One region of the Mesobacillus sp. LC4 genome, then DNA from elsewhere that is predicted to be linked to it. Evidence: predicted binding sites of a transcription regulator. Region 1 holds the regulator's gene; each other region holds the start of a gene.
The links. Region 1 encodes Rex, which represses fermentation and respiration genes when NADH is low (regulators of the CRP and FNR family bind a similar motif). Its sites were predicted from a motif close to TTGTGAAATATTTCACAA; they were not measured.
Positions count from the first base shown of each region.

Region 2: a site for Rex is predicted at 1,996-2,013, ahead of hcp (hydroxylamine reductase). Genes of this name have one in related genera too.
Region 3: a site for Rex is predicted at 1,362-1,379, ahead of AB5I83_RS11110 (anaerobic C4-dicarboxylate transporter family protein). Genes of this name have one in related genera too.

Region 1 is NZ_JBGCUB010000014.1:5,080-8,363, reverse strand. Features, by position in the region: gene AB5I83_RS22585 (GNAT family N-acetyltransferase) at 1-179, opposite strand, end outside; gene AB5I83_RS22580 (CPBP family intramembrane glutamic endopeptidase) at 426-1,157, shown strand; gene AB5I83_RS22575 (YdiK family protein) at 1,161-1,361, shown strand; gene AB5I83_RS22570 (redox-sensing transcriptional repressor Rex) at 1,387-2,052, opposite strand; gene moaC (cyclic pyranopterin monophosphate synthase MoaC) at 2,080-2,574, opposite strand; gene AB5I83_RS22560 (ABC-F family ATP-binding cassette domain-containing protein) at 2,753-3,284, shown strand, end outside.
Region 2 is NZ_JBGCUB010000001.1:535,054-538,337, forward strand. Features, by position in the region: gene AB5I83_RS02740 (YppE family protein) at 1-162, shown strand, start outside; gene AB5I83_RS02745 (YppF family protein) at 203-400, opposite strand; gene AB5I83_RS02750 (YppG family protein) at 591-1,169, shown strand; gene AB5I83_RS02755 (Hsp20/alpha crystallin family protein) at 1,385-1,861, opposite strand; gene hcp (hydroxylamine reductase) at 2,076-3,284, shown strand, end outside.
Region 3 is NZ_JBGCUB010000003.1:40,214-43,497, reverse strand. Features, by position in the region: gene AB5I83_RS11115 (ATP-binding protein) at 1-1,108, opposite strand, end outside; gene AB5I83_RS11110 (anaerobic C4-dicarboxylate transporter family protein) at 1,480-2,793, shown strand; gene aspA (aspartate ammonia-lyase) at 2,866-3,284, shown strand, end outside.

The sequences.
Region 1 (3,284 bases):
TAGCCGCAATCCTCCAACTCGGAGATAATGTTTTGATAAAATTGGTGCGTTTCTTCTTCTGATAAAGTATTGGCAAAATACTTCATGACCTCCTGGTCCGCATTCATATTTGCAAAGTGCTCCAGATCTTCTGCTGACCAGTCACGTAGCTTCAGCCTTGGCGTTTCCAAATAGATCATGTTTCCTCCGACCCTTTTCATAAAATTATTCACCTTATCCCGCAAGTGCTCTCCAAAATGATTAAAACCTGGTTCCACCGTTTTTTCTCCTGACCCTACAATTTGAACTTTCCAATCATTTATTAGTAGAATAAAGACAGTGTCTATCCAAACCAAAGCTGTCCTCGTATTTTATTTTACAGGTCGGCTTATTATTACGTAAAATTTCAGGACATACATTATCTGCATTGATAAGGAGTTTTTCTATTGAAAAAGGAATACTGGTACATCATTATCGCCTATATCGTCATGCAGCTTTCAAGCCTGATTGGCATCCCGATTGTCGCCTTCACCGGTGCTGCGATGGGAAAGAGCCTGGAGGAAATGGAGACCCTCTCGATTCCATACTGGCTTGTGATCAGCTTTTCACTGACACTAGTCATCGTGCTTTTGCTTTTAAGGAAAGAACGCAGATCTCATGCGGACTTACGTGATGCGTCCTCTCCAGCAAGCTCAGCCGCCTGGGCTTTCGCAGGTGTATTCCTCGCACTGTTCGCGCAATCAATCGCCGCCAATATCGAGAATATGCTTGGCATCGAAATGGGCTCTGAGAATACACAGGAAATCATTAAGCTGATTGAAATGTTCCCGGTTGTCATTTTGGTCAGTTCGATCATCGGCCCTATATTAGAGGAAATCGTCTTCCGTAAGATCATTTTCGGCAGCCTGCATAAGAAAATGAATTTCTTTTTCGCTGGATTGATCAGCTCTGTTATTTTTGCGCTTGCACATATGGAACCAGAGCATGTGATCTTGTACTCTGCAATGGGGTTCACTTTTGCTTTCCTTTATGTAAAAACAAAGCGGATCATCGTGCCAATCATCGCCCATGTTACAATGAATACAATGGTTGTCCTGCTTCAATCCGTATTTAGGGAAGACATTGAGAGAATGATAAAAGAAGCAGAGAAAATTCAAGGTTTTATTGGGGGATTCTAAGTTATGAAACAATCGCCTTTATTTTCAGGCATTGTCTACATCTTGTTAGGCAGCTTATTCACCTATTTCGCCATCCAGAATGTAAACGATTCAGGATGGGGATTCTTCAGCTACTTACTAGTGGCTCTTGCCACGTTCGACTTTGGTTCTGGCATCAGGATGATCCTTTTTCATTTCAAATTGAAGAATATACAGAAAAAGTAGCTCCTTCCTCTGAAGGAGCTACTTTTTATTCTGCCGATTCTGTTGGTTCGGTATCTGTCGGGTAATGCTTTAAGAAATAGATCAATGATTGCAATTCAACTGCCAAATCAATATGATGGATCCTGATCGATGAAGGCACATTCAGCCTCGCCGGCGTGAAGTTCAGGATTCCCTTGATATTTGCCTGCACCAATCGGTCTGTTATCGGCTGTGCGACAGCAGACGGGACTGTCAGAATTGCCACCTGGATGCCTTCCTCTACGACAACTTTGTCGAGATCATCCATATGGTACACTGCTACGTCACCAATCTTCGTGCCCACTTTACCTGGATCTACGTCAAAGGCAATCTCGATTTTCGTATTATTGTTCTTTGAAAAATTGTAGTTCAGAAACGCTGTTCCCAGATTACCGACTCCGATCAAGGCAACCTTCGTCAATTCATCCTGATCCAGTGTCTTTCGGAAAAAGGTCAGCAGGTAATTGACATTGTAGCCGTACCCCTTTTTACCCAAAGCTCCAAAGTAGGAAAAATCCCTGCGGATTGTCGCTGAATCCACTTTTACCGCTTCACTTAATTCCGCTGATGATACTCTTTGCTTACCTGAAGAATGCAAGTTCAATAAGAACCGGTAATACAGCGGCAAACGTTTTGCGGTTGCCTGCGGAATCTTCATAGCATCATTCGTCATTCTCCATCCTCCACCCTGTCCGTATTTCTATCTCAACTTTTCTTCTCTCTTGAAATCGCCGTTCTTACCACCGGTTTTTTCGACCAGATAGGTCTTTCCGATTACCATGCCCTTATCAACGGCCTTGCACATATCATAAACAGTCAGCGCACATGCTGAAGCTGCTGTTAACGCTTCCATTTCCACACCTGTATTCCCTTTTGTTTTTACAGCTGCGGCGATATTTAAAACATAGTCATTTCCATTTTGCTCCCAATCGAATGAAAGGTCAATCCCTGTCAGTGGAATCGGGTGGCACATCGGGATGATTTCAGACGTTTTTTTCGCCGCCATGATGCCTGCTACCTGCGCGACAGCCAGTACATCCCCTTTTTTCATTTTATTTTCAGTGATTCTCACATATATATCTTCATTCACGGTTATGCTTGAATGGGCGACTGCCGTACGGACCGTCTCCGGTTTTTCACTGACATCGACCATCTTTGCTCTGCCCTCTTCGTTAAAATGAGTAAATTCTGCCATATGTAAGCTCCTTTCTATCAAATGATACACTATTTTGTCAAACTTGTGTGTGAACTTTGTTTCAGTGTTCACAATACATAGTGAAATTTCAATACCATATAACCTATAGCAGTTCGCACATATTGCCGTGCCTATATTAATGGGTTACACTATCTCTAAGGCAATAGAGGTGAAAACAATGATTTTATTACAGGTTAATCAGCTATCAAAATATTTTGCTGCTGATCTTATTTTATCGAATATAAAGTTTGAAATACAGACCAACGACCGTGTTGCGCTTGTTGGAAGAAACGGAGCAGGAAAATCAACCCTGCTGAAGATCATTGCCGGGTATGAATCCCATGATGGCGGTGAAATCATCCGTCCTAAAGGGACGATGATTGGCTATCTCGCCCAGAATACCGGGCTGGAATCCGAGAAAAGCATCTGGGATGAAATGCTGGCCGTTTTTGACTATCTGCACAGCATGGAAAAAGAATTGCGCAGATTGGAAGAAAAGATGTCGGATCCTGACATTCTTTCTAACCAGACAGAATACGACAGGGTTTTAAAAGATTATGACCTGCTTCAGGTCCAGTTCAAGGAAAAAGGCGGCTACCAATATGAAGCCGATATTCGTTCCGTCCTTCACGGCCTTAACTTCCATTCTTTTGATTATTCCACAAAAATATCCACTTTAAGCGGAGGACAAAAAACTAGACTCGCATTGG
Region 2 (3,284 bases), on a different contig from region 1:
ATCGAAACGGCCGCTGACTATTTGGAGGTCATCTCTGTGCAGGCTTTTTTCCCTGAAACAAGCAAAAAAAGATTCCTTGACCAGGTGCAGTCAGTACAATACATTTTAAAAAGCATGATCCTTGCCATCGAACAAGCTGGCAGTCAGCATGGCGGCGAATGATAAAGAAGCACCAGTTCACTGAACTGGTGCTTCGCAGTGTTTATATGGATATTTCTTTCTGTTCTTCAGGGATGACAGCTCCTTGCAATTCCAGCTCACGAACCAGGTTCCGGTATTCTAAAATGGTAATGTCATTTTGAATATATGACTTTTTAGTGAAATCAAGCAATTCATTTACATGTTCCGGAGTATATGCTTTTGTCTCGGCAAATAGATTTTTCAGTTCGTGAACGTTCATCTTTCATCCTCCTCCATCATTTGAAATAATCGTATCATGAAAATACAATTGGCATTTATTTTTCAAAAATTGAAACTTCCGACAACATATTTCACCATTAGACAAAATCGGAAGTCCCTTCCAGCCTTATCACCAACTGGGCGGCCATAACATATAATATCGTAATGAAATCCGGAGGAGGATGTTCGCCATGTTTGGCCGCAGAAATAAGACCAATGCCTATCATCCACAATGGTGGGAAAATCAACAGTACCCGGATCCGAATTTTATATACGGGAATCATCAAGATATGAACCGGCAGCAACCGCTCCCTCAACAATATAATCCTTCATATTGGAATTCGATGCCAGGAAACTGGCAAAACCAATATATGCAGCAGGAGAACCCGGTGAATCCGTATATGGGGCAGGGCAGTCCGATGAATCCCTATATGCAGCAAGGGAATTCCTATTGGAACCAAGTTAATCCAATGGCTGGGAATAAAAATGACTATTCAAAAATGCTTTTCCAAAATCCGCTAGAGCCTGAGGGTGACCCTATTTATGGATATTATAACCCTCAAGCAGATTATCAGAATTTCAATCCATATCCCCAATATGCGTTCATGCCGAAGCAGTCATCTGGCCTGCAATCGATCATGAATTCGTTTAAAAGCCAGGATGGCAACCTGGACGTCAACAAAATGGTGGATACGGCCGGACAGATGATGAATGCAGTGACCCAGGTTTCTTCGCTCGTCAAAGGCCTTGGCGGGATGTTCAAGGTTTAGGTGAGATGGAGGTTTCCTCAATTCTCGAAATGTTATGAGGAAATCAAAAGCTATAGGAACAAAAAACAAGCAGGCCATTTAATTAGCCTGCTTGTTTTTTGATCGTACCCTTATGCGAGGGTTTTGTCTGCTATAAGGACACGATAAAGGGCAAATCGTACCCTTATCCGAGGTCTTCGTCATCTATAAGGGTACGATAAGAGATTTTTATCATCTCATCCATCATGTTCTGGCAATATATCAATCTTCTTGCCTTGCTTTTTCACGACCTTGACTTCAAGCAGTCCGTCACGATAGGATGCTCGGGTCTTTCTTTCATTGACAGGGACAGAAAAAGGGATCGTCCTGCTCAATTGCCGGGTGGATGCCATGTGCTTTTCTGTTTTGGCGATATCATTGATTTCTGAAGTGACGTCCGTTTGATTGACCAATATTGTCAGGGAGTTATTGATAATATTGATTGAAATTTGGTCTCTTTTCACGCCTGGCAATTCCGCTTTCACTATATACTCCTTTTCTGTTTCACTCAGTGCTACATTGAAGGGGGCATGTGGAAAGGGCTGTTTGAAAAAATCATCAATGCTTTGCAATATGCCTTTAACTGGCTTCTCTTGCATCAGTTGATTCATAGATTTGAACCAGTGTTCAAGGGCTTCATGTCTTTTTGGGCGGTCAGGATGGTTGGTTGCCATCGATGAACATCCTCCTCTGCAGAAATTCTTATAATAGGATATGGAGAGAGGAATGTCCTTGTTCAATGTTATGTGATTTTATAGCTTCATTGTATCGCCTTAGTTTTTTGAACACTTTGTGAAAAATGCCTTTAGTGTGATTTAGGTCACATAACCAGATTTTCATCCTCTGTATGCTGTAAAAGTAAATAACGCAGAAGAGGGGAATACACATATGTTTTGTTACCAATGTGAACAAACGCCAACAGGAGGATGTAAAGTTGTTGGTGTATGCGGAAAAGATGAAACAATCGCAAGTCTTCAGGACACAATGATTTTTGCTTTGAAGGGAATCGCAGCATATAGAACCCATGCGAACCAGCTTGGCTTCACAGATCCATTTGTTGACGCTACAACCCATGAAGCATTATATATGACTCTAACCAACTCAAACTTTAATGTTCAAGAACATATCGATATGGCAATGAAGGTTGGCCAGTCAGCTGTCCGAGTGATGGAAATGCTTGATGAAGCACACACAAGCCGCCTTGGAATTCCGCAGCCGGTGAAGGTCAGCCAGAATAAGATTGAAGGGAAGGCAATCGTCGTTACAGGACATAACCTGTTCGCACTGGAAGAATTGCTTAAACAAACAGAAGGTAAAGGAATCAACATCTATACTCACTCCGAAATGCTCCCGGCCCATGGCTATCCAGCATTGAAGAAGTATCCTCATCTTAAGGGGAATATCGGAAAAGCCTGGTTTGACCAGCGCCGCCTGTTTGAAAAGTTCCCAGGAGCGATCCTGGCTACGACAAACTGTGTTATGCCAATCAAAGGCTCATATGCAGACCGTATGTTTACATATGAAGTCGCAGGCCTTGAAAATGTAAAGAAAATTGAAAATGACGATTTCTCCATGCTGATTGAAAGAGCATTGGAGCTTCCTGAAGCAAATATGGAATCAGAAGAGACATTGGTGACAGGATTCCACCATGAGACAGTGATTGGCCTGGCGCCAGAGGTTATTGAAGCTGTTAAAGCTGGTAAGATCAAGCGCTTCTTCGTCATTGCGGGCTGTGACGCACCAGGTAAAGGTGGAGAATATTACCGTGAGCTTGCAACATCTTTGCCTCCTGAAGCTGTGATCCTGACAACTTCATGCGGGAAATTCCGTTTCAATGATGTAGATTATGGTGTGGTTCCAGGAACAAATATCCCAAGATACCTTGATCTTGGTCAGTGCAATAACTCTGTATCCACTGTGAAAATCGCGAAGGCGCTTGCTGATGCGTTTGAATGTGACGTTAACGAACTGCCTGTCAGCATCGTACTATCATGGTTCGAGCAAAAAGCTGTTGCTATCCTGCTTGGGTTATTCAGTCTGGGAATCCAGGATATCCGCATTGGACCAAAGCCGCCAGAATTCATTTCTGATGGAGTG
Region 3 (3,284 bases), on a different contig from region 1:
ACTTAGTGGTGAATCCTGGTTCAAAGACAAGATGCCTATTCCTATCATTAATTCCAGGACCTGTATCTTTTACTTGAATCACCAAGGTATCATGATCCCGGCTAACTTCCACAAGAATTTTACCTGCTTGATTAATAGCTTCCACAGCATTTGTTGCCAGGTTATTAATAACTGATAACAGCATAAATGTGTGATAAGCAGGATGATCCCCGACAACGGTACTTGTGATTTTAATGGATTTTCCTAATGAATCTGCAAAGTTTCCATTACACTTTATGACTACCTCCAAAATCTCTTCAATATCCATAAAGTCACTAAGGTTTTCCTTGACCATCAACTTAGTCAAACCAGCGTAAATTCTCTGATTGTCCTTTTTGATTTCATGTAATTCACCCGCGATTTTAAGGGCAGATTGAGCATAGTCTTCTTGTTTCTTCTCTTTTAACTCTCTATAGAATGTATAGCATGCAGCGGTTAGGTCTTCTGCATTTTTCATTGATTTTTTTAGTTGAATCATTTCTACATAAAGATTTGATATGAGTATGAGCATTTGTTCATTTCTATTTCTCTGTTGTTCTTCGGATAATTTAGCTTCTCTGATTACTAAAATATTAAAGAATCCTAGAACAAAAAAGCTCCGGATAATAGCAATCATACCAATGGTCAACAAAGTATTAAAATTTATCTGAGATTGTGATAAAAGGGAACGAAAAAAAATCTCCGTCATACTTGCTGCTACCTCAACAATGACACCAAGTAATCCAACAAAGAAAGGATTGCTATATAATGTATTGATTTTAAATAAGTAAAATAATATGGCAAAAGTCAAATAATAAAAGAAGACCGGGAAGTGAAGTAGAAAACCTTCTAAAAGGAGGTCTGAATTGCCGGTTAAACCAAATGAAGCAACCCTAAACAATACAACTGCCGACCCCGCAGCCGATCCAGCCAATAAAGGATGTAACTTTTTAGACCACAGAAGAATGAAGAAAAAGATCGGCGTGCCCAGGCTTACCCTCATATCTCCTTCAAATGGGTAGAACTTCATCTCTCCACCTAATGGGACAGCGATCACAATCAGCATGTATGGAATTAGCCGTTCCTTCATTACCCCACCTCATCTCATTGCCAAGCAAACTTCATATAACTCATACTTCATACCTCATTCCCTTATAAACAATCTTATTTTAATCTAACTCAGAGTCATTTTGATGTTTAATTTTGACAATATTATTAAGAACCGAATTAAATTTGTTATTTTCTGTAGTTTTCAGTAGAGTGGTGATTACTCTAAGTATGTGAAGGAGGAATGAGGCAATTTCTCTCTTTGACGTAACTGACATTAGAAATTATACATTAACTTGTGAAAAGTATCACAATCAATAAGGGTGGGTGATTTAACGCTGAAAATAAAGAAGAGTTTATTGTGAGTGTTCATTCAAAGTTGTACAAAGAAAGATTATCAAGGAGGTAATCAATATGTTCTGGATTCAATTTTTAATTGTTCTGACATGTATCTTCATTGGTGCCAGGCTTGGAGGTGTGGGACTTGGTGTAATGGGCGGTGTTGGTCTTGGTATTTTGGTTTTTGGGTTTGGTCTTCAGCCAACATCAGCACCTATTGATGTAATGTTGATGATCTTAGCTGTCATTACGGCTGCTGGAGCTCTGCAAGCCGCCGGTGGGATGGAGTATCTAGTCTATCTGGCAGAGAAGGCATTACGTAAAAACCCTAAGAGAATAACCTTTATTGCCCCAATGGTTACTTACTTATTTACCTTATGTGCGGGTACTGGCCATGTTGCCTACTCAGTATTACCCGTTATCGCGGAGGTATCACGAGAATCAGGGATTCGTCCAGAACGGCCGATGTCTATTGCTGTTATCGCATCTCAACAGGCAATCACAGCCAGTCCGATTTCAGCCGCCACTGTGGCATTGCTTGCGCTTCTTGCAGACTTTAACATTAGTCTAATGCAGATCCTTCTAATATGTATTCCATCCACCTTCCTCGCTTGTATGGGTGCAGCATTTGTGGCGAGCAAAATGGGCAAGGAACTGAACATGGATGCAGAGTATTTGAAACGATTAGAAGAAGGACTCGCTCCAATCAAGAAAGATAAAAAAGCATTCAATCCAAATCCTGGTGCAAAACTTTCCGTTATTCTGTTCTTATTGGCAGCAGTACTTGTTGTTATTCTTGGCTCTTTCCAGGAGTTGCGCCCTGGTTGGGAAATTGATGGTGTCTTCAATAGAATGAGTATGCCAGCTGCTATAGAGATTGTTATGCTGACAATTGCAGCAATGATTATTATCTTTGCAAAGCCTAAAGTGGAAGATATCGTTTCAGGAAGTGTCTTCAAAGCTGGCGCTGCTGCAGTTGTAGCCATCTTCGGAATTGCGTGGATGGGTGATACCTTCTTTCAAGGAAACATGGCTCTTATTTCAGGTTCTATTTCGGATCTAGTAACCGCAGCACCTTGGCTGTTCGCAGTTGCATTATTCGGACTTTCCATTCTCCTGTACAGCCAGGCAGCTACAGTACGGACATTAATGCCACTTGGGATTACACTGGGAATAAACCCAGCGTTGTTAATCGCAATGTTCCCGGCGGTAAATGGATACTTCTTCATTCCAAACTATCCGACTGTAGTAGCGGCAATAAACTTCGACCGAACGGGAACAACCCGAATAGGTAAATACATCCTAAACCACAGCTTTATGGTGCCAGGACTCGTTGCTACAGTCGGAGCCGTCGGTATTGGCATTTTGTTAAGTACTATCGTTCTATAAAATTTAATCCTCTCAGCAGCCCTTCATTAGGAGGGCGGCTGCCTACTATTATGGGAAATGGAGTTGGTTGAAATGATGGATCAATTCAGAGTTGAAAAAGACTTCTTAGGTGAGAAGCTGGTCCCTATTGATGCTTATTATGGAGTGCAGACAATCCGTGCAATTGAAAATTTCCCGATAACAGGTTCCAGGCTTGATGAGTCATTGATCAAGGCAATGGCGATAGTAAAGAAAGCTGCAGCACTTGCAAATGCAGAAATTGGCCAACTGGATCGAACAATAGCAGATGCGATCGCACTTGCAGCTGATGAAGTGATTGATGGAAAACTGCATGATCAGTTTATAGTGGATCCAATCCAGGGAGGTGCAGGTACATCAATCAACATGAATACGAATGAAGTAATTGCGAACCGAGCCCTCGAATTGATGGGAGAAGTCAAAGGGAACTATAAAATCATCAGTCCGAATTCCCATGTGAATATGGCTCAATC